2 regions of the Gordonia sp. w5E2 genome follow, and region 1 is predicted to be linked to the other one. Evidence: predicted binding sites of a transcription regulator. Region 1 holds the regulator's gene; the other holds the start of a gene.
What was found. The regulator HspR, encoded in region 1, represses chaperone genes until heat shock. The targets are predictions, from matches to a motif close to ANNTGAGTNNNNNNNACTCANNT.
Positions count from the first base shown of each region.

Region 2: a site for HspR is predicted at 13,673-13,695, ahead of clpB (ATP-dependent chaperone ClpB). Genes of this name have one in related genera too.

Region 1 is NZ_CP144213.1:4,549,880-4,565,652, forward strand. It holds gene RND64_RS20690 (serine/threonine-protein kinase) at 1-888, shown strand, start outside; gene RND64_RS20695 (amino acid permease) at 1,155-2,636, shown strand; gene RND64_RS20700 (amidohydrolase family protein) at 2,659-3,822, opposite strand; gene RND64_RS20705 (FAD-binding oxidoreductase) at 3,965-5,116, shown strand; gene RND64_RS20710 (hypothetical protein) at 5,133-6,317, opposite strand; gene RND64_RS20715 (heat shock protein transcriptional repressor HspR) at 6,414-6,806, opposite strand; gene dnaJ (molecular chaperone DnaJ) at 6,810-8,015, opposite strand; gene grpE (nucleotide exchange factor GrpE) at 8,153-8,740, opposite strand; gene dnaK (molecular chaperone DnaK) at 8,737-10,590, opposite strand; gene RND64_RS20735 (hypothetical protein) at 10,886-11,239, opposite strand; gene RND64_RS20740 (DoxX family protein) at 11,453-11,980, shown strand; gene RND64_RS20745 (molybdopterin-dependent oxidoreductase) at 12,047-13,627, opposite strand; gene RND64_RS20750 (fasciclin domain-containing protein) at 13,829-14,497, shown strand; gene lon (endopeptidase La) at 14,592-15,773, opposite strand, start outside.
Region 2 is NZ_CP144213.1:4,296,901-4,312,673, forward strand. It holds gene kdpB (potassium-transporting ATPase subunit KdpB) at 1-1,913, opposite strand, end outside; gene kdpA (potassium-transporting ATPase subunit KdpA) at 1,937-3,886, opposite strand; gene kdpF (K(+)-transporting ATPase subunit F) at 3,889-3,987, opposite strand; gene RND64_RS19435 (DUF6611 family protein) at 4,346-4,843, shown strand; gene RND64_RS19440 (PPOX class F420-dependent oxidoreductase) at 4,830-5,219, opposite strand; gene RND64_RS19445 (maleate cis-trans isomerase family protein) at 5,258-6,028, opposite strand; gene RND64_RS19450 (hypothetical protein) at 6,192-6,638, opposite strand; gene RND64_RS19455 (WhiB family transcriptional regulator) at 7,409-7,705, opposite strand; gene RND64_RS19460 (DNA-3-methyladenine glycosylase I) at 7,813-8,412, opposite strand; gene RND64_RS19465 (dihydroxyacetone kinase family protein) at 8,505-10,130, shown strand; gene sigK (ECF RNA polymerase sigma factor SigK) at 10,318-10,887, shown strand; gene clpB (ATP-dependent chaperone ClpB) at 11,037-13,589, opposite strand; gene RND64_RS19480 (response regulator transcription factor) at 13,910-14,590, shown strand; gene RND64_RS19485 (ATP-binding protein) at 14,602-15,773, opposite strand, start outside.

The sequences.
Region 1 (15,773 bases):
GGCAGTAGTGCTGATGTGTACCGCGTTCACCGTGGCGACGAGCGCACCCCTGAGGCGCTCAAGGTGCTGCATTCCGATGAAACCGGCAATACCCGCGCTGCCGAACGTTTCGAGCGTGAGTTCACCATCGCATCCCGACTCCACCACCCGAACATCGTCGAGATGTACACGCGCGGGAAGATCCAACCCGACGCACAGACGAACCGCCGAGCACAGGCTCTCGGCGTCCCCGCAGACCGTGTTCCGCCGACGCTGTGGATCGCCATGCAATACGTCGACGGCCCCGCTGCTGTTGCCCTGATCCCCTCGCCGACGACCGAACCGGCAGTACCGACCATTGTCCATGTGGCCAAACAGATCGCGGCGGCAATCGATTTCGCGCACTCCCGTGACGTCTTGCATCGTGACGTCAAGCCCGCCAACATCCTGCTGACCTCATCGCGCCCCGACACCGACGCGTTGCTCTCCGATTTCGGCATCGCGCAGCTCGTCGACGACAATCGGCCACTCGCGCGCAACGGCCGAGTCCAAGGATCGATCGCCTACGCGTCTCCGGAACTCCTTCAGGCCAAGCAACTCTCACCGGCAACCGACGAATACGCCTTCGCCTGCACGCTCACCGAACTCCTCACCGGCGCTCCGCCTTACCCACGTGCGACGGCGTTCGGCATCACCAACGCGCATTTGCGCGACGACCCGCCGTTGCTGACCCGACGTCGACCGTGGCTTCCGTCGGCGCTCAATTCGGTATTCGCCAAGGCCCTCGCCAAGAAGCCGGCAGATCGCTACTCGACGTGTAGCGAGTTCGCCGACATCGTCGCCCGCAACCTTCGCGACGTCCCGGTCCCTCAGCCCGCCGCGGGGCGCCGGCCGTGGCGTCGCCCCTGAGAGCGGCGCCCGAGCGACATTCTGAGACGCCCGACCCGCTTTCGATATGTGACACACGACACAGTTGTTCGATTGTTAAATCGGACATCGAATCGGCATTCGGGCCGCGTCTCAACACAATTGGGCCAGCGCGCCGTCAAATCGACGGCCATTGGGTGTCGAGATCGTTAACATTCTGCGTCATCTCGACGTAGTGAAGAGCCGATAGCGTCAGGGGCCGTCCAAGTTGTCCACACGGTCTATCGTCCACAAGCGCACGGGGAGCCATGACAGCCGAACCAACGACGCAGTACGACAATTCAGCGCTCGCTCACGAGGACGAGGGCTATCAGAAGGCGCTCAAACCACGACAGATCCAGATGATCGCCATCGGTGGCGCGATCGGAACCGGCCTGTTCATGGGTGCTGGTTCCCGCCTTCACGACGCAGGCCCCGGCCTGTTCATCACCTACGCCGTGTGCGGCGTCTTCGTCTTCTTCATCCTCCGCGCACTCGGCGAACTCGTTCTCCACCGACCCTCGTCGGGATCCTTCGTCTCCTACGCGCGCGAATTCTTCGGTGAGAAAACAGCATTCGTCACCGGCTGGCTCTACTTCTTCAACTGGGCCGCCACCGCGATCGTCGACGTCACCGCCGTGGCACTCTACGTGCACTACTGGGGGATGTTCGGTGCGATCCCGCAATGGCTGATCGCGCTCATCGCCCTCTGCATCGTGCTGACCATGAACATCATCTCGGTCAAACTCTTCGGTGAGATGGAATTCTGGGCGTCGATCATCAAGGTCACCGCACTCGTGACATTCCTCGTCGTCGGAATCGTCTTCCTCGCAGGACGTTTCGACATCGAAGGCGCATCGACCGGGTTCAGCGTCATCTCCGACAACGGCGGACTGTTCCCCACGGGATTGTTCTCATTGGTGATCGTGACGTCGGGCGTCATCTTTGCCTATGCCGCAGTCGAATTGGTCGGCACCGCTGCGGGCGAGACGGCCGAGCCCGCGAAAGTGATGCCGCGAGCGATCAACTCGGTAATCCTGCGTATCGCCGTGTTCTACGTGGGCTCCCTGATCGTTCTCGCCCTCCTACTGCCCTACACCACCTACAAGGCGGACGAGAGTCCGTTCGTCACCTTCTTCTCGAAGATCGGCGTACCGGCGGCGGGCGGCATCATGAATCTCGTCGTGCTCACCGCGGCGATGTCGAGTCTCAACGCAGGCCTGTACTCGACCGGCCGCACCCTACGCTCCATGGCGCTCAACGGAACTGCACCGTCATTCACCGGCAAGATGAACAAGAACGGCGTTCCGTTCGGCGGCATCGCGCTGACCGGAGCGCTGACCTTCCTCGGCGTCATCCTCAACCTGTTCGTTCCCGAAGACGCCTTCAACATCGCGCTCGATCTCTCCGCGCTCGGAATCATCTCCACGTGGGCGATGATCGTCGCCTGTCAGATCCAGCTCTACCGGTGGGAGAAGAAGGGCATACTCACACGGCCTTCATTCCGACTGCCGGGCACGCCGTACACCAGCTACGCCACGCTGATCTTCCTCGCGGCGGTGGTCGTCCTGATGTGTTACGACGACATCTGGAATCTCATCGCGATCATCGTCGGAGCGCCGCTGCTGGTCGCGGGCTGGTATGCCTGCCGGTCGAAGGTGCTGGCACTCGCGGCGCAGCGTCAGGGCTACACCGGCGAATATCCCGTCATGCCCGAGCCTCCGGTTCCGGAGGGCCCCGAGGACAAATAGCAGTTCTTTCGTACGACGCCCCTCACGCCTGGCCGTGAGGGGCGTCGTCGACGTTGTACACACGTAGAGCGTTGTCGCGGAGGACCTTTCGCAAGAGATCGTCGCCCCACGGACTGAGTACGTCGAGGAGTGCGCCGACGACCATCGACATCGTCGCATTGGGCCGGTCGAGGGGAAAGTTTGACCCGAAGAGAAGTCGTTCCGATCCGAAATGGCTCACCATGTGCCCGATGAGAGGACCGATCATCTCGGCGAGGGTCTTTCGGCTCCCGATGTTGCCGTGGGGGTCGTGTCCGTAACCGAGAATCGGCATCGCCAATCCGGACAGCTTCATCACGATATTCGGTTGCGCGGCAAGGCTCACCAGCCGCTCATGCCACAGGCGCATGATGTCTGCACGCGCCGCGGCGGTGTTGCCGGTCCGCACACCCATCGGCCCGAAAACACCCACCGGCGCTCCGATGTGGTCGACGACGACCGTGGCCTCGGGATACTCGCGCGCCAAACTGATCACGTCGTAGAGCTGATGTGAATAGACAAACGCCTCCAACACCAAGCCCCGACGCACCGCCTCACCGAAGCCGCGTAGTGCGGACGTCGACGCCAGCAGACCCTCATCCGGCGTCGAATCACGGACGCGTGGATCGGGATGGCGTGCTGCAAGCACTCGGACTGCGCGCACGAGAGGCGTGATGTCGAGTTGTGCGTCGAGTTGCGTCGCAAAGTTGGGCGAACTCGGATCGCCGTGCACGATGATCGCTCCCAGCCGCGGGGCACCGTCGCGACCGAAGGGAAGTCCGATCGTGTAGCGGGTTTCCGATAGTTCCTCGGCCTCGACGTCGGAGATCATGTCGATGTCGCCCGCGTATGCCCGCCAGTGGGAATCAGCGACGATGACGGTGTCGATCGCGGCGCCTGCGACCGTGGGCACTCCCGCGATGTCTTTGACATAGTGTTCGGTCTCGTAGGGGCGCGCGATGACCGACGGCGTCAGAACGTATTCTCTGTCGGCCTGCGAGACCAGCAGGGTGAATGCGCGTTCGCCGAGCCACGGCGTGAGTCGTCGTACCCGCGCGAGGCCCTTTGCCCGCCAAGGAGTCTGACGCGGATTCCATTGCAACATATGCGCGTCGACGATTCCCGGAAGCACGTTTTCCAGGGAGACCACAAGTACAGGATCCCACATCCTGCATATTTTTGGATCAATTAGCTGTTTGGAAGGTGCGGATTCTTTCCACTGACACACCTTTCGCCGCCTCGGGCACTCCGCGCCGACGAGGGGGCAGAATAAGGAGGTTGTCGACGAGGCCACACGATCGGAGGTGAGCATGGGCGGGCACTCGCGCCACGCGCTGCATCACGTGCGTCAGGTCATCGGACGCGACCCCGACGCGTTCACGCGCGGCGTCTTCACGCGCCTTTTTGCTCTCGATCCCGACCTTCGCGACCTGTTTCCCGCGCAGATGTCGCATCTGCGTGAGGCGTTCTTCGGAGTGATCGACCACGCTCTCGAAGTGATTCCGGCCGACGACGGCCACACCGACCTCGTCGAACTGCTCGCACAGCTCGGGCGCGATCACCGCAAGTTCGGCGTGCTGCCTGCGCATTACCCCCTGATGTGCACCGCGCTCATCGGCGAGTTCCGCGCGGTGCTCGACGGCTACTGGGACGGCGACACCGAGGAGACGGTCACCCAGGCGATGATGTTGACCACCGGCGTGATGCGAGGTGCGGCCGAGATGGCGTCCGGGCCGCCGACCTGGACCGCGCAGGTGGTCGAGAAGTATCGGATCACCCGCGACCTCGCCGTCGTGCGGCTCGTCAGCGACGATCCGCTGCGCTTTTCGGTCGGGCAGTACCTCGAGGTGGCAATTCCGCAATGGCCACACGAGTGGCGGCATCTCTCGCCTGCGATTCCACCCAATGAGGATGGCGAGATCGAATTCCACGTCCGCGCCGTTCCCGGTGGCGTCGTCAGTTCTGCGATCGTGTCGACGACGCGCGTCGGCGATGTCTGGAAGCTGGCGCAGCACCACGGAACACTGCACATCGAACGGGACCAGGACGTCCTCATGGTCGCGGGCGGTACCGGACTCGCTCCGCTGCGTGCGCTGCTGATCGAGATGTCGAAGCGGGCCGACTCGCCGTCGACGCACATCTTCTACGGCATGCGCTACCCCGGCGAACTCTACGATCTGGCGGTGCTGGCGCGCATCGCGTCGACCAATCCGTGGTTGCGCGTTACTGCGGTGTCGCAGGAGACCGACGACCCGTGGTGGTTGAACTCGATCGCGTCACCCGAGGAACTCGGCGTCGATCACCGGATCGGTGTGCTGCCAGATGTTGTTGCGGCAGAGACAGATTGGAGCCGCCATCAGGCGCTCGTCGTCGGCTCTCCGCAGATGGTGACGGCCACGCGTCGTCGACTCATCATCGCCGGCGTGCGGGCGAGCAGAATCCAATCCGATCCCGTGTTCTGACGGCGCCACGGCGACCTCAGTTCTCGCCTGTCCCCTGCCCTTGCTCGCCGCCGCCTTCGGACTGCCCGGGCACGGTGACAGTGACCGTGGAGGTCTCGGTGACCGTCGCGGTCTCTGTCTCGGTACCTGCCGGGGCTTCCACCGTCCTGGTGACCGTCGGCGGTCGGACCGTCGTCGTGCGGACCTCGCTCCTGGTCTCGGTCTGCGTTTCGGTGACGGCGTCGCCCTCGCGCGTGACGGTTGCCTGTTGCGGGGTGTCGGTGACCGTCACCGTGGACGGCGTGGTGTTCGGTGTGGCGCTCTCGTTGTCGTTGCTGGCGTGCAGTGCCGTCAGTCCGATTGCGCCGAGTAGAACGGCGACCCCGATCGCCGCACCCAGCGCCCACCAGCGCAGCCCTGTCGCATCCCGAGGAGCGCGCGCGGGTGCTGCGGCGGCATACGCGCCCTGTTCCGAGTCGCCTGCCGGCAACACCGTCGTCTTCGCCGGGGTGGCGGCAGCGCCCGCGGCAAGAGCGAGGGCAGGCATCTCGGCTATCGACACCGGGCGTGTGACCGCATATTCGAGCGCAGGCGCGACGCCGGGCAATTCTGCGCCCGACCCGGTGCAGACGACGGAGCTCAACCGGGAGCCGCCATCGGCGTCGAGGATCAGTCGGGCGACATCGTCGGCGCCCTGTGGATCGGTGACCGGAATCCCCTCGAGCGTCGAGTTGTCGCGGGTGTCGAGCAACTGGCCGGTGGTGTTGTCGACGAGCGCCACGCACACGCCGTCGGCGGGCTCGCCTGTACGTGCAAGGTTCACCACGGCCGTCACGCCTGCCCCGCCCGGAGACGAGCGCGCGACGGCGAGCATGGCGCCCGCGATGTCGTCGACGCTGGTGATCCGGTACCAGGGCGGCGTCGACGGTCCGGGCGTGAAGGCCTGCGCGAGGTAGTTGCGGGTGCTCGGACGCGAGCAGGAAACGATGAGGTGATCGACCTCGAACGGGACCGACTCGACCAGTTCCGTGATGGCCGCGGCCGCCGATTCGGGGAGGTAATCGGGCAGATCGACGAGATTGCTGGCCGCGATCTCGTCTGCACCGCCGGCGCCGGAGCGAATGACGACCGACGCGATCTCGTCGCCGACAACAGACACGCCCAGGGACACCGGCCCTGTTTGCCCTGCGCCTGATGCCTGCGTCCCGGTCGGCTGTGTCACCGTTGACTCCCCACGTTGCTGTGAGAAGTCAGCCTAACGTGTGCTCCCCGGCGGCCAACCGGCCGTCGGGGAGCATGGGTAGAAAACAGCGTCTGCTCAGTCCTTGCGCTTGGTGCGTCGTGGTTGCCAGACGACCAACGCGCTCGTGCGTGGGACCGGCACCAACTCGCCACCGCGGCGACCGGACTGCTCGACTTGGCTCTGCAGTTCACCGACTCGCTGTTGGAGCGCGTCGACCTGATTGGTGAGGTCGATGATGCGCTTGATGCCCGCGAGGTTGACGCCTTCCTCCTGCGAGAGACGTTGGATCTCTCTCAGGAGTTCGACGTCGCGCGGCGAGTAGCGGCGTCCGCCTCCCGTCGTGCGTTGCGGCGTGACGAGTCCGAGCCGGTCATACGTGCGCAGTGTCTGCGCATGCATCCCTGCCAGTTCGGCGGCGACCGAGATCATGAACGTCGCGCTCGAATCCTCGAAGTCTCGACTCGCCATGGCTCATCGCCCCCATCCTGCACGGGGGTCGAATCCGCTCGCCTTCTCTGCCTCGGCGTACTTCTTCAGTGCCTCGGTCGCGGCGTCGTCGAGTGTGCCCGGCACCTCGACCTTCACGGTGACCAACAGGTCGCCCGCGCCTCCGGAACGCTTCGGCACACCACGTCCACGGACACGCAAAGTGCGTCCGTCTGTGGTGTTCGGCGGGATCTTGACTCCCACCGACCCCTCAAGCGTCGGCACGGAAACCGTTGCACCGAGCACCAATTCGGAGAAGCTGACCGGCAGTTGAACCTTGAGGTCGTTGCCGCTGCGAGTGAAGATCTTGTCGGCGGTCACGTGGACGACCACATACAGGTCGCCCGACGGTGCACCGCGTCGGCCCGCTTCGCCCTGGCCTGCCAACCGAATTCGTTGTCCGTCTTCGACGCCTGCCGGGATACGCACGTTGATGGTGCGCGCCCTGACCTTCACGCCGGAGCCGTCGCAGTCGCTACACGGATCGTCGATCCGCGATCCCGTGCCCTGGCAATCCTGGCACGGCTCACTGAAACCGAACGCGCCCTGATTGCGGCTCACCAGCCCGGATCCGTTGCAGGTCGGGCAGACTCGCGGACTCGTGCCCGGCTTGGCGCCACTTCCGTGGCATGTCGTACAGGGGGCCGGGCTTGTTATGCGGAGCGGTACGGTCGTACCGACCGCGGCATCCTTGAACGACAGCGTGGTCTCGGTCTCGAGATCGTTGCCGCGACGCGGCCGCGTTGCCGTCGATGAGCGCGATGACCCTCCGCGGTTGAACAGATCGCCGAACAAGTCGCCGAAGCCGCCGCTCGATTCACCTCCGCCACCGAACAGGTCGCCGAGGTCGCCGATGTTGAAATCGGCACCGTTGCTCGTCGAATAACGAGTCCCGCCGCCGCCGGGGAACCCTCCCGGGAAACCGTTTCCGCCGCCGCGGAATTGACCGCCGGCGAACATGGCACGGGTCTCGTCGTACTCCTTACGCTTGTCGGCGTCGGAGAGCACGCTGTGGGCTTCAGACACCCGCTTGAAGCGTTCTTCGGCTTCTTTGTCTCCCGGATTGGCATCGGGATGCAGCTCGCGAGCGAGCTTGCGGTAAGCCTTCTTGATCTCTTCAGCCGAAGCGTCAGAAGCAACGCCCAGGTCCTTGTAGAAGTCGTGTTCGAGCCATTCTCGTTGTGGAGCCACCAGACGTCACCTCCTTCGTAGTTGTGTGAAGTTGTCTGGTCTTGAGTTGTGAAAAAGTCGTGGGTTGTGGCGCCCTGTTGCGCCGACGGCGCGCCGCGTCATCTCACGCGACGCGCCGTCGGAGCATATGCAGGTGATTATTGTGCACCACTGTGACCGGTCGTACTCGGCTGTGCCGAGGGATCGGTCTGCGGGTCCGGGTCGGTCACGGTGACCATCGCCGTGCGGATCACCTTGTCGCCGAGCCGATAACCGCCGCGGTAGACCGCGCCGATGACGGGTTCCGTTCCGCTGCCGTCATTTTGGACGGCCTCGTGCAGTTCCGGATCAAACGGATCGCCCGGCGCACCGAACTTCGCCAATCCCTCTGCGTCGAGTGTGGCGATCAGCTTGTCGGCCACACCCTTGAGCGGTCCGCTCTCGAGATCGCCGTGCTCGCGGGCACGGTCGAGGTCGTCGAGAACCGGTAGCAGCTTGTCGATCAGGATCTGCTTGCCGTAGGCGACGCGTCCCTGCTTCTCTTCTTCGGTTCGCCGCTTGTAGTTGGCGAACTGTGCGCGTTCACGCTGCAGGGCGGCGGTCAGTTCGGCCACCTCGGCCGAGTTTCCGCCGGTCGCCTCTTCCGAACCCGACGCGGGGTCGGCGGTCGGTTCGACCGTCGACTCCACGTCGACTGCTGCGGTGTCTGCCGCAGTCGTGTCGAGCTCGGGCTCCGGTGAGGTCACTTGGTGTCCCCGGAGTTCGGCTCGTCGACAACCTCTGCGTCGACGACGTCGCTGTCGGCGTCTGCGGTGGCACCCTCGGCGGATGCGCCGTTCTGCGACTCAGCAGCAGATGCTGCATAGATCGCCTGGCCCATCTCCTGGGACTCCGCGGACAGCTTCTCGATCGCGCTCTTGATCGCCGAGATATCGGTGCCCTTCAGGGCATCGTTGGCCCCGGAGATCGCGGCGTTGACCTTGTCCTTGACCTCGCCGGGAACCTTGTCCTCGTTGTCCTTGAGGAACTTCTCGGTCTGGTTGACCAGCGACTCGGCCTGGTTGCGGGTCTCGGCCTCCTCGCGACGCTTGCGGTCCTCTTCTGCGTGGGCCTCTGCGTCCTTGATCATCCGGTCGATCTCGTCCTTGCTCAGGCCCGAGCCCTCCTGGATGCGGATGGAGTTCTCCTTGCCGGTGCCCTTGTCCTTCGCGGTGACGTGCACGATGCCGTTGGCGTCGATGTCGAAGGTCACCTCGATCTGCGGAACACCCTGCGGCGCAGGAGCAATACCGCCGAGCTCGAACGAACCGAGCAGCTTGTTGTGCGAGGCGATCTCGCGCTCACCCTGATAGACCTGGATCTGCACCGACGGCTGGTTGTCTTCGGCCGTGGTGTAGGTCTCCGACCGCTTGGTCGGGATCGTGGTGTTGCGCTCGATCAGCTTGTGCATCACGCCGCCCTTGGTCTCGATACCGAGCGACAGCGGGGTGACATCAAGCAGCAGAACGTCTTTCACCTCACCGCGGAGCACGCCGGCCTGCAGAGCAGCACCGACCGCGACGACCTCGTCGGGGTTGACGCCCTTGTTGGGCTCCTGGCCTCCGGTGAGTTCCTTCACCAGATCGGTGACGGCGGGCATACGAGTCGAACCACCAACGAGCACAACGTGATCGATGTCGCCGACGGAGATGCCTGCGTCCTTGATGACGGCCTGGAACGGAGCGCGGGTGCGCTCGAGCAGATCAGAGGTGATCTTCTGGAACTCGCTGCGGCTCAACTGCTCGTCGAGGAAGAGCGGGTTCTTGTCGGCGTCGACGGTGATGTAGGGCAGGTTGATCGAGGTGCTCTGCGAGGCAGACAGTTCGATCTTGGCCTTCTCGGCAGCCTCACGAAGACGCTGCATGGCCATCTTGTCCTTGGTCAGGTCGATGCCGGAGCTGCTCTTGAACTTCTCCACGAGCCAGTCGACGATGCGCTGATCCCAGTCGTCACCACCGAGGTTGTTGTCGCCGGAGGTCGCACGGACCTCGACGACGCCGTCGCCGATCTCGAGCAGCGAGACGTCGAAGGTGCCGCCACCGAGGTCGAAGACCAGGATGGTCTGTTCCTTCTCGCCCTTGTCGAGTCCGTATGCCAGTGCGGCAGCGGTGGGCTCGTTGACGATACGCAGGACGTTGAGGCCCGCGATCTGACCGGCCTCTTTGGTGGCCTGACGCTGCGAGTCGTTGAAGTATGCGGGCACGGTGATGACCGCGTCGCTCACGTCTTCACCCAGGTAGGACTCGGCGTCGCGCTTGAGCTTCATGAGCGTGCGCGCGCTGATCTCCTGCGGGGTGTACTTCTTGTCGTCGATCTCGACGCTCCAGTCGCCCTCGCCCATGTGGCGCTTGACGGACCGGATGGTGCGGTCGACGTTGGTGACGGCCTGGTTCTTGGCGGGCTGCCCGACGAGTACCTCACCGTTACGCGCGAATGCGACGACGGACGGAGTGGTCCGCGAGCCTTCGGCGTTGGCGATGACAGTCGGTTCGCCGCCCTCGAGCACGGACACCACGGAGTTGGTGGTGCCGAGGTCGATTCCAACAGCACGAGACATCTGTTATTTCCTCCTAGTTTGTGGGTGTGCACCCAAGTTCTCGGTCCCCTGGTCGAGCTGACGGCACGACCGAGGGGGTTGGTCGATGCAAACCTGCGTCTGGTCGGGGACCAGAGACTTCAGCGCGTCCGACTCAAGTCCTACTGGTTGAGCCTCACCGCGTCAAGTCTACTTGAGTCTGACCGACTCAGGTTTCTCGATAGGTCCAACTGTGCACAGATCCGGGTTGTTCCCGATTCGGAGAAAAAAGTTGAGCGCAGTTCGCGCAACTATGTGGAGGTCGATGTCTCGCTGGTCACGGAGCCGGCGGCAGCGCGTCGCCCGGTAGACCTTCGGCCTGATAGACCTCGAAGGTGAAGACGCCCGCCTGCACGGCCGGGTCGTCGTTCATGATCTTGGTGACCGTGTCGACGTCGCGGTCGAAGATGCCGACGCCGTGGATGTCGGCGTTGCCGCGGATGGGCAAGACGACGGCCAGCTCGCCCGCCTTGCGCAGCGCGAGGGTGCGACGGCCGTGCTCCTTGAGGAACTGTCCGGCATCGGCCGAGCTGAAGTTCGGTCCCGAACGGAGGATCGACACCGTGTACGGCTGGGCGTACTCGAGAATCGTCTGCATCTCGGCGTCGGTGATCTCGGGCAGGTCGGGCATCTCGGCTCCTCGCGATCGCAATGGCAACTCCACAATTTAAAACTTCTCAATGGCCAGCCTACGACCGCCGGCATGCGCACGGAACCTACTCGCATGAACCGTGCGCGACGCCCGCGGACGCCCGCAATGGCTGCGTGACCAGGGACACGTGGCCGCTCGACGCTAAGCGGACTACAGTCCTCTTAGGACATATCTGTAGGAAGGTTAAGAACAATGTCGAAGAAGACAACCAACTCCCGCGCGCTCGATGCCGGTCTGCTGACCCTGCGCGTCGCCGTGGGCGCCACCCTGTTCGCGCACGGAGCCCAGAAGCTGCTCGGCTGGTTCGGCGGTCCCGGAATCGACGGGACGACCGCGGGCATGCAGCACATGGGCTTCGAGCCCGCCAAGACCTCGGCCGTAGCCGCGGGCGTCAGCGAGGCCGCCGGTGGACTCGTCGCGCTCGGCGTCGGCACCCGCGTGGCAGCAGCGGCAGGCGCCGCGGCGATGATCGCCGCCGCCGACGTGCACCGTCCCAGCGGATTCTTCGCTCAGGAGGGCGGCTTCGAGTACCCGGCCGTGCTCGGACTCGCCTCTGCCGCACTGGCTCTGACCGGGCCGGGACGCTACTCCGTCGACGCCGTCGTGAAGCATCCCCTCTCACGTGAGGGTGCAGGCATTGCCGCTCTGGTCGCTTCCGCCGCAGGCGCAGCGGGCGTGCTCACTCGCCGCAAGAAGGCACTGGCACTGAAGGTCGGCTGAGCCGAACACCAAAAGCACAGCCGCGTCGTTCGTGTTTGTGCAGGACGTCTCGCAAGTGACCCTGCGCTAGGCAACACGGACGACGCGGCTGTGCCATCCGGTGGCGCCGTCGGGTATCGGCGCCACCCGCTGGTCGGTCTGCGTCTTGCCGTCGGCGTCGGTCGCGCGGCAGTACAACGTGTGGTTTCCGGGCGTTGCACCCCAGGTCCAGCTCCACTGTCGCCAGGTGTCGGTCGAGTATTCGGTCGCGAGCGTCGCCGTGTTCCATTCACCGTCGTCGACGCGCACCTCGACCTTGCGCACGCCCCGGTGCTGCGCCCAGGCAGTTCCCGCGACGACGACCGGACCGGCGGCGATATTCGACAGCGGCGCCGGGGTATCGATGCGCGAGGCCGTCTTGATGGGCGCTTTCACGCCCCAGCCACGCTTCGCCCAGTACGACTGGGCTTGGTCGAATCTTGTTATCTCCCAATCGATCACCCATTTGCAGGCGGAGACGAAGCCGTAGAGTCCCGGAATGACCTGCCGAGCGGGATACCCGTGCTCGAGTGGCAGTGGCGTGCCGTTCATACCTACCGCCAACATCGCGTCACGTCCGTCGGTGATCGCTTCGAGCGGCGTGCCAGACGTCCAGCCGTCGACGCTCGTCGAGAGCAGCATGTCCGCGTCGGCGTGCGGTTTCGCCATCGCGAGAAGGTCACGCATCGGATAGCCGATCCACCTCGCGTTGCTCGCAAGATCGCCGCCGACTTCATTGGAAACGCACGTCAGGGTGATGATCCGCTCCTGCGCCGACATCGCCATGAGATCGTTCCAGTCGAGCGTGATCTCGCGGTCGACCATGCCGTGGATTCGCAGTCGCCAATCCGACGTCGACAACTGCGGGACCTGCAGGGCTGTGTCGATGCGATAGAAGTCCGCATTGCTGGTGAGAAACGGGGTCGCACCGTCCACGTCGACTCCTGACGGAATCGGTGGCGCAGCAGACTTTGCGCGGGGCAACACGAGTCGGGCTCGCTCCGCGATCACTCCGCCCGCGTCGGCGACGCGTCGGGCAACCACCAGCGAGACCGCGGATGCCCCTGCCACGACCGCTGCCGCGACAAGGAAGGCGCGTCGCGATGTTCCGGAACTCGTTGTGTCGTCGGCGTTTTCGAGTACTTCATCGGGACCTGAGCTAACCTTTTGCGTCACAATCGATTTGCGACCCAGCACTATGAGAATTGCAACTGCGACCACACCTGCGACAATCGCCGGTATCACGTAGCTCACGTCTGCGGTGGGACGTGTGGCCGCCGCGAATGCGCCGAACGCCGCCACGAGGATGACGAGAACGACGCCCGCCGGGGGCCGCGCCACCTGCAGAATGCCCGCCAGCATCGAGAGTAGGGCGAGAGCGATTGCGACACCGATCATCAGCGCCGGTTTGTCGTTGGTTCCGAACGTCGTGATGGCCCACTCCCGAGCAGGAGCGGGTGAGTTGTCGACGAGAAATGCGGTTACCGCCTGGAAAGGCGAGGCCATGCGAGACAAGGGAATAGCCGCCAACTCGCCTGCCGCTATACCGCCGAACACGGCAAGCATGCCGGAAACCACAGCACGAAGCCACGTTTCGAACGGCCGACGTATTTCGGATCGCTGACGCATTTTCAATCGCTGACCCATGGCCACACTCCTCACCGAAGTCAGCGTCGTCGATCGTCGACTTCTGCAGTACTTCGTTCGAGTGCCCTGCGCGGATGGGTCGTGAGATTTCTTTTCTTTCCACCCATCCGGGGTCTGGTCTCCTGCGAATGCCCTCCGAGACTCACAGCACGGTGGGTTTGTTCCTCAATGATGGGATCGATCATGGTAGCCAACAGATTTCAACGCCTGACTCTCGCAGCAGCAGGCGCCGTACTGACCGTGGGAGTGATCGCGGGATGCTCTGACGACAGCAGTTCGTCGTCGGATTCGGCCACGTCGTCGATGGCCCCGATGTCGTCGTCGGCAATGCCGATGAGCAGCGGTACCGCCGAACCGGCGTCGCTCGTGGGGCCGGGATGTGCCGACTACGCGAAGGCCAATCCGTCGGGCAGTGGCTCGGTCGAGGGTATGGCGATGGACCCGGTAGCCACTGCGGCATCCCACAACCCGATGCTCAAGACGCTGACGCAGGCGGTGTCGGGGCAGCTCAATCCCCAGGTGAACCTGGTGGATACGCTGAACAACGGCCAGTACACCGTCTTCGCGCCCACCGACGACGCCTTCGCGAAGCTCGACGCCGCGACGATCGACAAGCTGAAGACCGATAAGGATCTGCTCACCAAAATCCTTACCTACCACGTCGTTTCGGGACAGATCGCACCCGACATGATCGACGGAACACACAAGACCCTCGAGGGTCAAGATGTGACGGTCACCGGATCGGGCAACGATCTCAAGGTCAACAACGCAGGCGTCGTCTGTGGTGGCGTCAAGACCGCAAACGCCACGGTGTACATGATCGACACGGTGCTCATGCCGCCGACCATGTGATCGTTTCACCGATGAGGTTCTCTGGATAAAGCGATGGGGCGCACCGTAATCGGTGCGCCCCGTCGTGTTCAGAGGTCGGGTTGATCGACCAGGATCAAGCGGCAGTCCGCGCGGCGTCGGCGACCGGCTCGAGAGCCTGTGCGACGACGTCGGCGACATCGGCCACCGGAGTGACCGTGACGGCGTCGAGGATCTCTGCCGGGACGTCGTCGAGGTCGGCCTCGTTACGCGGTGAGATGAACACCTGCGTCAGACCGTTACGTTGTGCCGCAAGCAGTTTCTGCTTGAGCCCGCCGATCGGGAGCACGCGACCGTTGAGTGTGACCTCGCCGGTCATGCCCACCTCGGCACGGACCTTGCGACCCGTTGCCATCGACACCAGGGCCGTCACCATGGTGATGCCGGCACTCGGACCGTCCTTGGGCACCGCGCCCGCCGGGACGTGCACGTGGATCGTGCCCTCCAGGTTCTTCGGATCGACGCCGAGTTCGCGTGCGTGTGCACGGACATACGACAGTGCGATCTGCGCGGACTCCTTCATGACGTCGCCGAGCTGGCCGGTCAGTTGCAGACCGCCCTTGCCCTCGCCCGTGTCGGTGCGATTGGCCTCGATGAACAGCACATCGCCGCCCATTCCGGTCACGGCAAGTCCGGTGGCAACACCGGGCACAGCCGTACGCTCTTCGGACTCCGGCGTGAACCGGGCGCGGCCGAGGTACTCCTTGAGATCGGACTCCTCGATCGTGACAGGCGTTGTGGCCTTGCCGCTTTCGACGTTGGTCGCGACCTTGCGGAACAGCTTGGCGAGCAGTCGCTCGTACTGCCGCACACCCGGCTCGCGGGTGTAGTTGGCAGCGATCTCGCGCAGCGCATCCTCGGTCACCGTGACCTCATCGTTGGTGAGCGCGGCTCGCTCCTCCTGCCGTGGGAGCAGGAAGTCGCGGGCGATGGCCACCTTGTCGTCCTCGGTGTAGCCGTCGATCGTGACGAGCTCCATACGGTCGAGCAGGGCCGACGGGATGTTCTCGATGACGTTGGCTGTCGCGAGGAACACGACGTCGGACAGGTCGAGGTCGAGATCGAGGTAGTGATCGCGGAACGTGTGGTTCTGCGCGGGGTCGAGGACCTCGAGCAGCGCGGCCGCGGGATCGCCCCGGAAGTCGGAGCCGACCTTGTCGATCTCGTCCAGCAGCACAACGGGATTCATCGATCCCGCCTCGCCGATGGCACGCACGATGCGTCCGGGCAGTGCGCCGACGTAGGTACGACGGTGACC
Region 2 (15,773 bases), 250 kb from region 1:
ACGATCGCCGACTGTGCCGAGTGCAGCCGCATGATGTTGAGCGTGTCGAGCTGCGGATAGATGCTCACGAACATCGCAGGCAGGATCGCGAAGTACTTCGCGAGGTCGTTGGCCAGCGAGAACGTGGTCAGTGCGCCGCGAGTGATCAACAGTTGCTTGCCGATGGCCACGATGTCGATGAGCTTGGTCGGGTCGGAGTCGAGGTCGACCATGTTGCCGGCTTCCTTCGCCGCCGACGTTCCCGAGTTCATCGCCACACCGACGTCGGCCTGCGCGAGCGCGGGGGCGTCGTTGGTGCCGTCACCGGTCATCGCGACCAGTCGTCCACCTGACTGCTCGGCACGGATCAGTGCCAGCTTGTCCTCCGGTGTCGCCTCGGCGACGAAGTGGTCGACGCCAGCTTCGGCGGCGATCGCCTTCGCGGTGAGCGGGTTGTCGCCGGTAACCATGACGGTGCGGATACCCATCTCACGCAGCTGCGCAAAGCGTTCTGTCATACCGGGTTTCACGACGTCCGACAGCTGGATCACACCCAGCACACGCGGCGTCTCGTCGTTGACGGCGACGACCAGCGGCGTACCTCCGCCGTTCGAGATCTCGGCGACTCGTTCGGTCACCTCGACCGGCATGTCGCCACCGAGCTTCATCACCCACCGCGCGACCGCGTCGGCGGCACCCTTGCGGTACTCGACGACGGGTCCGGGACCGGTGCGTACATCGATACCGCTCATACGCGTCTCCGCGGTGAAGGGCACGACCTCGAACTCAGGGTGCTCGTGACCACGCGTCGCGGCAAGTGCTTCCGCGTCGGCGGGCACCACATCATGCTCGTCCAAACACAATTCGACGATGCTGCGCCCCTCGGGAGTGTCGTCGGCGAGACTGCAGCGGTAGGACACCTCGGCGAGCTCGGCCGTCGAGGTACCCGGGCCGGGGAAGATCTCGGTGGCCCGGCGATTACCGAAGGTGATGGTGCCGGTCTTGTCGAGCAGCAGGGTGTCGATGTCGCCCGCGGCTTCCACCGCGCGGCCCGACATGGCGAGCACGTTGCGCTGCACGAGCCGGTCCATTCCCGCGATACCGATCGAGCTGAGCAGCGCACCGATCGTCGTCGGGATCAGGCAGACGAGCAGCGCGATCAGCTTGATCGCATCGGGGCTCTGGCCCGCGTACTGCTGCATCGGCCCGACCGCGACCACCGCGAGCAGGAAGATCAACGTCAGGCTCGCGAGCAGGATGTCGAGTGCGATCTCGTTGGGCGTCTTCTTGCGCGACGCACCCTCGACGAGCGCGATCATCCGATCGACGAAGCTCTCTCCGGGCGCGGCGGTGATCTTGACGACGATCCGGTCGCTGAGAACCACCGTGCCGCCCGTCACCGCGCAGCGGTCGCCGCCGGACTCACGCACCACCGGAGCGGACTCGCCGGTGATGGCCGACTCGTCGACCGTGGCGATGCCGTCGACGACGTCGCCGTCGCCCGCGATCACCTCACCGGCCTCGACGACGATGAGGTCGCCGACCCGCAGTGCCGTTCCCGAGACCTGAGAGATCGAACCGCTCTCGTCGAGTCGACGAGCCAAGCTGTCGCGCTTCACCTTTCGCAGTGAATCGGCCTGTGCCCTACCTCGGCCCTCAGCGACAGCCTCGGCCAGATTCGCGAAGAGCACGGTGAACCACAGCCACGCCGCGATCAGCCAGGCGAACCACGATGGCCGCCAGATCGCGAGCACGGTGGTCACGATCGAACCGATGTACACGACGAACATGACCGGATTGCGCGCCTGGTCGCGCGGGTTGAGTTTCCGCAGTGCCTGCGGAACCGACGTGATGAGCTGACGAGGATCGAACGAGCCGCGCGAGACCAGTTGTGTCTCCTCACGCTGTTCGACCGTCGCCTCCTCGGGTGTCACATCGGATTCGATGGTGTTGACGCTCACAGAAGTGCCTCCGCGATGGGTCCCAGCGCCATGGCCGGGAAGAAGGTGAGACCGGCGACGAGAAGGATCGTGCCGAGTAGCAATACGCCGAACAGAACTCCGTGCGTGGGGAGATTGGCCTCGGCCCGGACGGCCTCCTGCCGCTCGAGGACGGCAACCACCCCGCCGCTACCGCTGGTCGAGCTTGTCGAGACCTCCGCAGCGCTGGTCGAGCTGCCTTCGCTGGTCGAGCTTGTCGAGACCACCCCACCGCCGATCGAGCTCCCACCGCTGGTCGAGCCCTGCCCGCTGGTCGAGCTTGTCGAGACCACCTCGCCGGCCGGGCTCCCACCGCTGGCCGAGCTCCCGCCGCTGGCCGAGCTCCCGCCGCTGGTCGAGCTTGTCGAGACCACCCCGCGCGGGCGTTGGCGGCTGAGCAGCCCCGCGAGCGCGAGCACGAACACGATCGGCAAGAACCGGCCGAGTAGCATCGCCATTCCGAGCGACGTCTGGAACCAGTCACTGGTGACCGTCAGCCCACCGAACGCGCTGCCGTTGTTGTTCGCTGCCGACGCATACGCGTAGATCACCTCGGAGAACCCGTGGATCGATCCCGGAGTCCCCGGGTCGCCGCTGTTGCCCTGGGCGTCGAGCGTCGAACCCATCGCAACGCTGACACCGACGCCGACCAGCACCAGAGCGGGCATGACCAACACGTACAGCGCCGCCATGGTGATCTCGTTCTGGCCGATCTTCTTTCCGAGGAACTCCGGCGAGCGTCCGACGAGGAGACCGCCGACGAACACCGTGACCACAGCCATCATCAGGATTCCGTACAGACCGGTGCCGACGCCGCCGGGCGCGACCTCGCCGAGAAGCATGTTCCAGATCACCGCTCCACCACCGCCGGCAGACAGGCTGTCGTGGGCGGCATTGACTGCGCCCGTAGATGTTCCGGTTGTCGAGACCGCGAACAACGCACTTCCGGGAATACCGAAACGCTGTTCCTTGCCCTCCATCATCGCGCCGGCAGCCTGAGCGGCGAGACCGTTGGTGTGCGATTCGAAACTCCACACGATCGCGAGCATCACGCCCCAGATCGCCGCCATCACGCCGAGCAGCGTGAGGCCCTGGCGTCGATCGCGCACCAGCGTGCCATAGGTACGTGTCAGGCAGATCGGAATGATCAGGATCGCAAGGATTTCCACGACGTTGCTGAACGGCGTCGGATTCTCGAACGGATGCGCCGAGTTCGCCGACAGCGTGCCGCCGCCGTTGGTTCCGAGTTCCTTGATCGCCTCCTGAGAAGCGAACGGCCCCACCATGCTTCGGGAAGGATCACCCGACATCGTCGTGAAGCCGAAGCCGCTGTGCCACGACTGCACCACACCCTGAGTCAGCAGCACGATCGCGACGATCACGCTGAGCGGCAGGAGAATACGGACGCACGTACGCGTGAGGTCGACCCAGAAGTTGCCGATCAGTCCGTCGCCGCGTCGGTTCACCAATCCCCTGATGAGCGCGACGGCCACAGCCATACCGACGGCGGCAGACACGAAGTTCTGCACAGCGAGTCCGAGCATCTGGGAAAGGTTGCTCATAACCACTTCTGGCGAATACGACTGCCAGTTGGTGTTGGTGACAAACGAGATCGCGGTGTTGAACGCCGTCGCGGGATTGACACCTGCCTTGCCGTCCGACCAGGGCAGCACGCCCTGTAGCCGCTGCAGCAGATAGAGAAAGAGAAACGAGATCAGCGAAAAGGCCAGTACCGCAAGCACGTAGCCGACCCACGTCTGTTCGCGTCGGGCGTCGACGCGAGCCAACGAGTAGATCGCGCGCTCGGGCAGCAGATCGCGAGTGCTGCGGTACACGCGGGCCATGTAGTCGCCCAGCGGCACGTAGACGACTGCGAGAACCAGGACGACGAACGCCACCTGGAGCGCCCCCGCAAGGGATGAATTCACGTTCAGAACCTTTCCGGCTTGATCAGCGCGATCATGAGGTAGATCGCTGTCGCCGCCGACAGGACCAGCAGAACCACGTTCAACACTCCGTCTGCAGTCATCGGCCGATCCTCGCGTCGACGCCCCGGACCACCAGGACGCATATCGCGAAGCCGATCAACGCGGCGAGTACATAAAGCACATCGGCCACTTGTCACACTCCTTGGCTGGGCATGCCGAACGTCGAGCTGGCGAACGGCGCACCACAGCTTCTGTCTAATTCGTCTGTGTTGGAAGACCTCTTAACGCGTTCCATACGCGGCGCCGGGGTTTGTTGACGCAACCTTCGCGCCGAGCGACTCAGCCGTGCAGCGGGCCTCGTCAAAGGCCCGTCAAAGGCGCGTCAAGATCTGCGCTCACGGCGTCGAGAAGTCGTGAGGAATACGCTCTCCCGCGTGTGTAGGAGTTAGAACCGATCACATGAACGAGTCAGGATCGTCGCGCTGGGGATACGTCCAGGTCGGCTACGCGCGCCATTGGGTCTGCCATCGCATCGTCGTGTATCCGCCGGGTGCCAGCGCGGACGACGCGCGCTGGCTGCGCGTGTGGCGGGCACTACCCTTCGTCGCGATCGCGACGGTGTTGACCGCAGCGTTGATCGCGTCGTGGATGGGTCGCTCCGGGCTTGCCGGAATGCTGAGTGGAATGGTTGTCGCGTTCGCGACGGTTGTGGTCGTGGGGCAGCGGACCCACCTGGTGCGCACGCAGACACGCACAATGGAGGCGTGGACGGGTTACGGAACCGACGCCACTGCCCGAGCTACCCAGCGGAGTATCTGCGAACTCGCCGCTGCCCTGCGCGACGCCGATGGCCGTCTCGCTTCAGGTGCGATCAGCCCCGTCGAACACGAAATGGTATGGGCCCGTTGCTATCACGAGATTCCCGCTGCCCGGCGGCGTCGACTCAGCGCGGTGTGATCGCGATGCCGATCGTCCCATCCTTGCCACGACGGATCAGGCTTGCCCTGACGAGACCCCAGCCGACGATGCCGTACTTCTTCGAGATGGCGCTGCGCGCGCGATCGGTACCGGCGGCGTCGAGGATCGTCGCGGTTCCGTCCACCGGTTGACCCTGGAGCTTCTTTCCGCGGGCATCACACGCCTGGACGACGACGTGCGAGTCGCGTCGAATCCGCTTGACCTTCCACGAGTCGGTCTCTGTCCACATCAGCAGCGACTCGCCGTCGTAGGCCGCCCACAGAGGCGACGACACCGGCGTCCCGTCTTTGCGAAAAGTGGTCAGCTGCACGTACTTTGCATCGGTCGCAGCGTCGAAGGGCTTATCGGTGGCCATACCCAACCCTACTTCGCTCAACCCGATATCGGAGTCGCTCACGCGGCGCGTGCGAACAGCGACTGGTCGGCAGCAGGTACCGCGTAGGAGTGAGTGATCCCTGGCGACAGCACGCCGGCGTCGACGAGCGTCGCCCACGCGGTCACCTGGTTGGCCGAGAGCACCGGCTTGCCGAGTTCGGCTTCGAGTGCGCCGAGGACGTCGTAGGTCCAGAGGTTGGTGCAGGACACGAAGATCGCGTCGGCGTCCGGATGGTCGGCGCCACGGATCAGATCGGCCGTGACCGAATACGGAATGGTCCAGATGTCGTGGTCACGACCGAGTCCGGCCTGCGCCACCACGCTGCGTCCGGCCTGCGCGAGAAAGTCGCACAGCAACCCGGTGAGCGCATTCGTATAGGGCGTCGCCACGGCTATCCGACTGATTCCCAACGCATCCAACGCGCGTAACAGCGCTTCCGACGTCGTGACCGCACGCTGCGCACCGGCACCCAACATGCAGTTGGAGAGTTCGACCGCCCCGGAGATGCCGTAGACAAAGCTGCCCGACGCACACGCGTACGCGTATGCACTGGGCCGAACGGCCGATATCGCGCGCACCGCCGCCGCGATCTCGGCGTGGTTGTTCAGGTCCTTGCACATGTCGACGTCGACCGGAGCGTCGATGAATCCGGTTCGGGTGAAATACAGCGAGACGCCGTCGGGCATCCAGCGCCACAGCTCGCGGTCGAGAGCCATATCGAACGGGCAGACGATCCCGATGCCAACCTGCTCGCCGGGGCCATCACCCCACCCGAATTCGTACTCCATGCAGGCATGATGACACATTGTCGGATTGTTGACAGTTTGAGCGCACAAGTTTCCCGACCTGCTGCTGAGCCGTGTGGGTAGCCGGCGGAAACATCGAATCGCAGGAGTCAATCCTCGCCCGCTTCGCCGCCCGACAACGTCCCGGTCGACGTGCACCCAGACGTTATGTCCTGTCCGGGATGCTGCGCTGCGCACTCGCTGGCACAAAGTAGCGGCCTGCAAGCGCGCCGACGCCCATCAATCCGTATGCGACGAACAACGACGTGACGAACACATCGAACTGTCTATCTGAAAGTCTGGGATACCCTCCGTCCCAAATCATCATGATTATCCCGTCCCCTGTTACTCCCACAAGCACCAAACCAAGCGCGATACGTTGCGACATTTCAGGGATATACGCAGAAGTTTTTCCTAAGAGTGCGGGTATTGCAGTTGCACCGACTCCAGCCAGCGCAGCAAGCAGAGCGAACGCTATCAGGAAAATGGCCGCCGCAGCCCTGCTCTCCGGCACCACCGCTTCGCCAAACAGTATAAAGAATGTGTTAGCAGCCAACCAAATGACAAATCCGGCGACTACCGCGTAGATTGATACTGACTTGTCAGACTTCATCACGCCCTAATTTCTGTAGAGTCGGACCCCAGCTAGGCCATCACGGGAAACGTTGCCCAGCAACGTATGGAAGTCATCCCGTCCATTTATTCAGAGATATCGGATAGTGAGAAACAGTCGAAGGTTCCCTCATACTGCGCGCGGCCAGCTCTGTCGCGCATACCCCTCTTCGCTCTAGAGGCAAATTGATCCAGTAACCACGGAGCCATTCCTTCGATCCGATCGACCTGCAAGTAGTGGCTCGGGTCATTTAGCATGAGTCTCATCAAATAGGGATTTGATACCGTACGAGCAGTTGCCCTCGAGCCAGCGGTGTCCCACTCTTTCTCATATCGTCTTAGTCGCCTTGACCGCTCAAGCTCCTTCGTCTCAAATGTGCGCCGCGTCATACGTTAACCGTTGCGACTACGTTGGGTTGCGGAACTAACGGATATGGCTGGATTGGGTCGCAACACCCCGGGCTGACCACACCGACCTCTCCATCACCTGGACCAGCACCCGCACAGGCGAAACCATCACCACCTACCCACGGTGACCACCTGGCCGGGGTGACATCGTCTTGTCGCATGAGCCCGATCCGTATGACAGTTCGGCCGGATTCCGGGGTCGACGTCCTACGGATCGCTGGGCGGTCGAGCAGCACCCCGACCCGGCGCAGCGCCGCAGATCCGTATGACAATCTGGGCGGATTTCCTGGGTCAACGTCATACAGATCGCCAGCCCCAGACACCGTCTCGGGGGCTACAGCCGAGGGTCGTGCCCGTCCATGGTCAGGCCGCGGACTTGCGCGGGCGGCCGGGAGGACGCTTGCGCGCGATCACCGCACCACGCTCGAAGATCTCGCCGCCCCAGACACCCCAGGGCTCGGCACGATCAAGCGCAGCCTGCAGGCACTGCGCCCGCAGCGGGCAATCGGCGCACATCGCCTTGGCGCGCTCGAGGTCACGAGGGTCGTCGGCGAACCACAGGTCGGCGTCGGCTTCCTGACACGGAAGGGCCGATGCGCTCGGTGCCGCACTGACACAGTGCAGGCCGCCGCAGGTCCGCAGCACGCCGGGAGTGGTCAGTGACGGCACCTGGGCGCGACGCATGGCGCGTGGGTGGTGCGATGAACATCTGGCATCGGCGGTCATGCTGACGAGGCTAAAAGTTCAACCTCACTCGAAGTCAAGGGTCACTGCAACGCCAGATAGTCCTCGATGGCCGCGGCAACTGTCGGTCGGGTCACGCAGTCGTAGGCGTGGTCGTTGACCATCCCCGACGCCTGCATCAGCGCGAACATCGTGGTCGGACCGACAAACTTCCACCCGCGCTTCTTGAGGTCTTTCGAGAGCCTCGTCGAATCCTCCGACAACGTCATCGAACCCGGAATATGTTCTGCCGCAGGCGCGTACCGCCAGAAGAAGGATTCCAACGACCCCTCGGCATCGATGAGTTCGCTAGCCCGACGCGCATTGTTGATCGACGCTTCGATCTTGCCTCGATGACGAATGATCCCGGCGTCGCCGAGAAGACGTTCGACGTCACGCTCGGTGAAGCGCGCGACTTTCTCGACGTCGAAACCCGCGAATGCGGCTCGGAAGTTCTCGCGCTTGGTGAGGATCGTTCGCCAGCTCAGGCCGGATTGGAAGCCCTCGAGGCAGACCCGCTCGAACAGCGCGGTGTCGCCGGTGAGCGGAAATCCCCACTCCGTGTCGTGATAGGTCGTCTCGGGCTCGACAGCTGCCCAGGTGCAGCGCGACAAGCCGTCGTCGCCAACGATCACGTCCACCATGTGTCCTGCCTCCCAGTCCGCCGCCGCCGAGCGTATCGCGGGACTCCGACACTATCGGCACCTCCATCCGCTTTACCGATACGGTGGATTGCGTGAGCGACTACATCCTGAATTCACCGGGCACCTTCATCACCGACTCGCTCCGCGGTTTTGTTGCCGCTCACCCTGACATCGTCTGGCAGTCCGACCCCGGTTTCCTCCACCTGCGCGAGCGCGACGGCGAAAGCAACGTCGCCCTCGTCTCCGGCGGCGGGTCAGGCCACGAACCCATGCACTCCGGAATGATCGGCACCGGCATGCTCGACGCCGCGTGCCCCGGACTGGTCTTCACCTCGCCCAATGCCCTGCAGATCGTCGGTGCCACACGGTGGGCGGACCGCGGCGCGGGCGTGCTGCACATCGTGAAGAACTACACCGGCGACGTCATGAACTTCCGCATCGCGCGGCACCTGGTGCGCGATGACATCGAGACCGATCATGTGATCGTCGCCGACGACGTGGCATCCGACTCCGCAACCGGCCCCGGTCGTCGAGGAACCGGAGCGACCATCCTGGTCGAGAAGATCTGTGGAGCCGCAGCAGCTCGCGGCGACGATCTCGGCACCGTCGCCGACATCGGCCGGCGCGTAGCGGACAACGCCCGCAGCATCTCGGTGGCCTATCACGCGTGCACCATGCCGTCGAAGTCGGCGCCGACCTTCGAGCTCGACGCCGACGAGATGGAGTTCGGCGTGGGCATCCACGGCGAAGCAGGCCGTGAACGCACCGCCCGCGTCGGTGCCCGTGAACTCGTCAATCGCATGGTCGACCCGCTGGTCGACGCACTCTCACTCACCCACGGCGAGGAAGTGATCTGCCTGGTGAACGGCTTGGGCGCCGCCCACCCACTCGAACTCGACCTCGTGTTCGGAGAGGTCGTCGCAGATCTTGATCGTCGCGGGATCTCCATCGCCAGGCCGATGGTCGGAACATTCGTCACGGCCCTCGACATGCGTGGCGTCTCGATCACCCTGCTGCGAGCCGACGACGAGATCGTGTCGCTCTTCGACGCCCCGACCACCGCGCCGGGATGGGCGGCCAATCCGGCGCGTGGTACTGCCCCGCTGAGCGACACCACGTTCGCCGAACCGTCGGACTCCGCAGACGACGGAGCCGAGAACGAGTGGCTGACACGTTTCGTCCGACACGTCCAGGAGTCGATCGACGACCTGACCGAGCTCGACCAAAAGGCAGGTGACGGCGATTTCGGAACCAACATGGAAGCCGCGCTGTCGCACTTCAGCCTTCCGGTGCGCGGTACCGACAGCCAGGTATTGAACGCCATCAGCACGTCGTATCTCGTCCGGTCCGGCGGGACGTCCGGCGTCATCTTCGGCGTGCTATTCCGCGAGTTGGCCAACGCCTTCACCGAGACTGACGACGTCGAGGCCGCGATCCGCGAGGGTTCCTCGCATGCGCTCGCAGAGATCCAGGATCTCGGCGGCGCCCAGGTCGGTGACAACACGATGGTCGACGCTCTCAGCCCGGCCGTCGACGCGTTGGAGAATGGCGACTCTCTCGCCGACGTCGCCCAGAAGGCTGCTGATGGCGCCGAATCCACGCGTGACACAACCGCAACGAAGGGTCGAGCAAGCTACGTCGGCGAGAATGCGCGCGGCGTCGTCGACCCGGGTGCACTCGTCGTTTCCTGGCTCTATCAAGCTCTGACTGACGACTGACGCGTTCATCCATGAAAATCGTTAACCTATAACGTCCCGTCGCGTTATTACTTCGTGACCGCGAGTGCCCTCGGTTTCGAGTTCGTCGCAATCCGCCGTTGCCCCTGACGGTCTTCGCCTCCGAAGACCTAGCGTTTAGCCCACGTCGAGAAGTCGGCGCTGCGCACTACGACAACAGGAGCTCGACATGAGTGATTCAACGGGACGCCTGTCTGCACTGCTCTCCCGCATCGCCGAGGGAGACGCGCACGCCTTCGCCGCCTTCTACGACGAAACCAGTCACCGTGTCTACGGCATGGTTCTGCGGATCGTGCGCGATCGCGGCCTCAGCGAGGAAACCACGCAGGAGGTCTTCCTCACGGTGTGGCGGTCGGCGCACACTTTCGACCCGGAGTCGGGTTCGCCGCTCGGGTGGCTGATGACGCTCGCGCACCGACGAGCCGTCGACCGGGTTCGCTCGGAGACCGCGGCAAAGCGTCGACTTCACGTCTACAGCACAGCCGAACAGTCCACACGGATCGAACACGACGTCGTCAGCGAATCGGCTGAGCGTCGCGAAACCGTTCGCGAGGTGCGATCCCTGCTCTCACGGCTGACCGAACTGCAGCGCGAAGCCATCGAGCTCGCCTACTTCCGCGGTATGACCTACCGCGAGGTGGCCGACGAACTCGGCGTCGCGCTACCCACCGCGAAGTCACGCATCCGGCAGGCCCTCAAGCGTCTCGAGCCGCACATCGCGGCGGTTCCTGCCGCCTGAGCACCTGCACGCGCACAGAGTCCCCAAACCGCAAGGCCCCCTCACAAAAGAAAGGTCCCGACCCAAGAATGGGTCGGGACCTTTCTGGCCTGTCGGCGTGTCAGCCGTGTGGGCGTGTCAGTGCTGCTGGCGTGTCAATCCTGTGGCGGTCAGTCCAGAACCAACCCGTCGCCGTCGGCGCTCACGTTGACCGGCACGACGTCGCCGTCGCGGACGTCACCGGCGAGCAACGCCTTGGCGAGCTTGTCGCCGATGGCCTGTTGCACCAGGCGACGCAGCGGACGCGCACCGTAGAGCGGATCGAATCCCCGCTCGGCGAGCCATTCCTTGGCCTTGGGCGTGACCTGCAACTCGAGGCGACGCTGTGCGAGCCGCTTCTGCAGTTGGCCGAGTTGGATGTCGACGATCGACACCAGTTCCTCCGGGCTCAGCGCGTCGAAGATCACGACGTCGTCGAGTCGGTTGATGAACTCCGGCTTGAAGGCCGCGCGCACTGCCGCCATCACCTGGTCCTTGTCGCCGCCGGAACCGAGGTTCGACGTCAGGATGAGGATGGTGTTGCGGAAGTCCACGGTGCGGCCCTGACCGTCGGTCAGGCGTCCTTCGTCGAGAACCTGCAGCAGGATGTCGAAGACGTCGGGATGAGCCTTCTCGACCTCGTCGAAGAGGACCACCGTGTACGGACGACGCCGCACAGCCTCGGTCAACTGACCGCCCTGCTCGTAGCCGACGTAGCCGGGAGGTGCACCGACAAGCCTTGCGACGGCGTGCTTTTCGCCGTACTCACTCATGTCGATGCGCACCATCGCGCGCTCGTCGTCGAACAAGAACTCCGCCAGCGCCTTGGCCAGCTCGGTCTTGCCGACACCCGTCGGTCCGAGGAACAGGAACGATCCCAGCGGCCGGTTCGGATCGGCGACGCCTGCGCGTGCACGCCGCACGGCGTCGGAGACCGCGACGACAGCGTCTTTCTGACCGATGACGCGTTGTCCCAGTTCGTCTTCCATGCGCAGCAGCTTGGCGGTCTCACCCTCGAGCATCTTGCCCGCGGGGATGCCCGTCCACGCCGACACGACCTGTGCGACGTCGTCGGGGCCGACCTCCTCCTGCAGCATCACGTCTTCGTCAGGGTCGGTGCCGGTCTTCTCGATCGCGGCCTCCAACTCCTTCTCCAAGCCCGGAATCTTGCCGTAGCGCAGCTCGGCGGCGCGGCCGAGATCACCGTCACGCTCAGCGCGATCCGCTTCTCCGCGAAGGCGTTCCAGCTCTTCTTTGGTGTCGCGAACGGCGTCGATGGCGGTCTTCTCCGACTGCCAGCGCGCGGAGAGCTCGTTGAGCTTCTCCTTTTGATCGGCCAGTTCCTGACGCAGCTTTTCCAGACGTTGCTTCGACGCTTCGTCGTGCTCCTTTTCGAGCGCGACCTCTTCGACCTCGAGGCGTCGGACTACACGCTCGACCTCGTCGATCTCGACGGGGCGCGAGTCGATCTCCATTCGCAGGCGCGACGCCGCCTCGTCGACGAGGTCGATGGCCTTGTCGGGCAGGAAGCGCGAGGTGATGTAGCGATCGGAAAGTGTTGCGGCAGCGACCAATGCGGAGTCGGTGATGCGCACACCGTGGTGCACCTCGTACCGTTCCTTCAGGCCACGCAGGATACCGATTGCGTCTTCGACGCTCGGCTCGCCGACGTACACCTGCTGGAAACGACGTTCCAGTGCGGCGTCCTTCTCGATGTACTTGCGGTACTCCTCCAAGGTCGTGGCACCGACGAGTCGCAGCTCACCACGAGCAAGCATCGGCTTGATCATGTTGCCCGCATCCATGGCGGAATCGCCTGTGGCACCGGCACCTACGATGGTGTGCAGCTCGTCGATGAAGGTGATGACCTGTCCGGCCGATCCCTTGATCTCGTCGAGCACGGCCTTCAACCGCTCCTCGAACTCGCCGCGGTACTTGGCGCCCGCGACCATCGATCCGAGGTCCAACGAGACAACGGTCTTGTTGCGCAACGACTCCGGCACGTCGCCTTCGACGATGCGCTGAGCGAGCCCCTCGACGATGGCGGTCTTGCCGACACCTGGCTCACCGATCAACACCGGGTTGTTCTTGGTACGACGACTGAGCACCTGCACCACACGACGGATCTCGGAGTCGCGCCCGATGACCGGGTCGAGCTTGCCCTCACGGGCAGCCGCGGTCAGGTCGGTCGAGTACTTCTCCAGCGCCTGATAGGTGGATTCGGGGTCTTCGGATGTCACGCGCGCCGTGCCACGGACAGCGACGAACGCCTCCTGCAGCGCCTGCGGGGTTGCGCCGTTGTCATGCAACAGCTTGGCGACGTCGGAATCACCGGTCGCCAATCCGACGACGAGGTGCTCGGTGGAGACATATTCGTCGTTCAGTTCGGTCGCGAGCTGCTGGGCGGCCGTGACCGCCGCGATCGACTCGCGGGAGAGTTGCGGCTGAGCGCTGGCACTCGACACCGTCGGCGCCCGATCGACCATCGCCTGCGCCTGTGCGCGAATAGTCGACGGATTCACTCCGACCGCCTTGAGCAGCGGCGATGCGATCCCATCGGACTGGTCGAGCAAAGCCACCAGGATGTGGGCGGGACGTACGTCGGGGTTACCAGCAGCGGCCGCCGCCTGCACGGCAGCGCTCAACGCCTGCTGTGTCTTGGTGGTCGGGGTGAAGCTGTCCACTTCGTGGTACCTCTTTCTCTACGTGTGCGTTCTTAAGTCTCTGTGGCTCAATTATGGCCACTCGAGTTGTTCAACGCGAGTAGAGTTGAGTCCATTCCGCTCAGGTTTGGTAGTTTTGTGACTTAAGTCACTGTCGATGGCTCGCGGCGGCGCCCCCGGCCGACAAATGTGTGTCGAATCGAAGGATGTGGGTGCTGCAGCGCCCACATCTTTATGTAAGACACACATCTACCGCCCCCTCGGCCCACACGGGGCCACTCAGCGTCTCCACAGCGGCGATCGCGCACACTGTGTTCGAAGAAGAGGGCGGTGAATGTGGCGTGCGCATCCTTGTAGTCGACGACGACCGTAACGTCGCCGAGACGGTCCGCAGGATGATGGTGGCCGAGGGCTGGGTGGTCGACGTCGTGCACGACGGTGCGCTCGGCCTGGAGAAGGCCGCCTCCGAGCGCTTCGATGTGATCGTGCTCGACATCATGATGCCGGGCCTCAATGGATATGAGGTCGTGCGCTCGCTACGGCGTTCTCAGGTGTGGACACCGGTGTTGATGCTGACGGCCAAGGACGGCGAGTACGACCAGGCCGACGCCTTCGATTTCGGCGCCGACGACTATCTGACCAAGCCGTTCTCGTTCATCGTGTTGATCGCGCGCATGCGCGCACTTGCCCGCCGTGGCGCACCCGAGCGACCAGCAGTGCTCACCGCAGGCACCCTGTCGCTCGACCCGGCAGCCCACGTCGCGTCCCGTGGCGAGACCGAACTCACCCTGACGCCAAGGGAATTCAGCATGCTGGAGTTCCTGATGCGCCACAAAGGTGAGGTGGTCACCCGAGCAGAGATCCTCGACTCCGTCTGGGACGTGAACTATCGCGGCGACGAGAATGTCGTCGAGGTCTACGTAAGCTATCTCCGCAAGAGAATCGATACCCCGTTCGGGTGCAAGGCAATTCAGACTGTGCGCGGCGTCGGATATCGCCTGGCGGCCGACGGAGGCGGCTAGGCGCGTACGGGCTAGTCCAAGGCCTGCTCGACGCTCAGCCGAAAGCCGACGGCTGCTCCCCCACCATCGGCGTCGGTGATCACCACGGTCCCACCGTGGGCGCGGACGATCTCCGAGACAATAGCCAGTCCGAGACCCGAACCGCCCGATCCGCGCTGCCGCGAGGCGTCGAGGCGCACGAACCGCTCTGTGACACGGGCTTTGTCGTCGTCAGGGATACCGTCACCGTCGTCGGCAACCGTGATCGTGACTGTGTGATCCGCGACGTCTCTCGACATCGTCACCGACAGACGACTCGCGGCATGACGCGCAGCATTGTCGGCGATGTTGCGTAGCGCGCGTGCGAGCTTGTCTGCGTCGCCGCGAACCCGAGCGGCAACGATTCGAGCGTCGACGACGTGATCGGTCACCGCGTCGAGTCGGGTGACTTCTGCACTGACGATCTCGTCGAGATCGACGTCATCGAGAAGTAGTGGCACTCCACTTTCATCGGCGCGGGCAAGAAGCAGGAGATCGGCAACCATCTGTTGAAGGCGCAGAGCATCGGGGAGCATCACGGAATCGACCGTGTCCGGATCGATGGGCTGGCGTTTGACACTCGAAAGATCCAGCAGCCCAACAAGTGTGGTCAGTGGACTGTTCAGCTCATGCGACGCATCGTTGACGAACTGCAGTTGCTGCGTTCGTGACACCTCGATACGGGCGAGCATCTCATTCATGGTCACGGCCAGCGCAGACACCTCGTCGCCCGTAGCGGGTACCGGGACCCGTTGGGTGAGGTCACCACCCGAGATCTCCTCGACGCGTGCGCGGATATCGTCGACGGGACGAAGTGCGCGCCCCACGAAAACGTAAGTGAGGAAGGCCATTCCGACAACGACGAATGGAAAGACGATGGAGCACAGTATCCCGAGCGCGACAACGGTGGCATTGATGGGCGCCTCTTCCGCGCCGACCTGGATGGTGAAGACGCCTTCCGGCGTCTTGACCCCGTAGGCGCTCGCCTGGAATTCCTGCTCGGTGTCGGTGGCGTGCGCGCCGTGAATCGTCAACCGCTGCCCGGCGGCCAACGGAGGCGACATCGGTCGCGAGTAGACGGGTTTGTTGACCAACCTCAGAGCACCCGACTCGTCGGTGATCTGTACGACCGCAATGTTCTGACCGCTCGCGAGCAGCGCCTGGT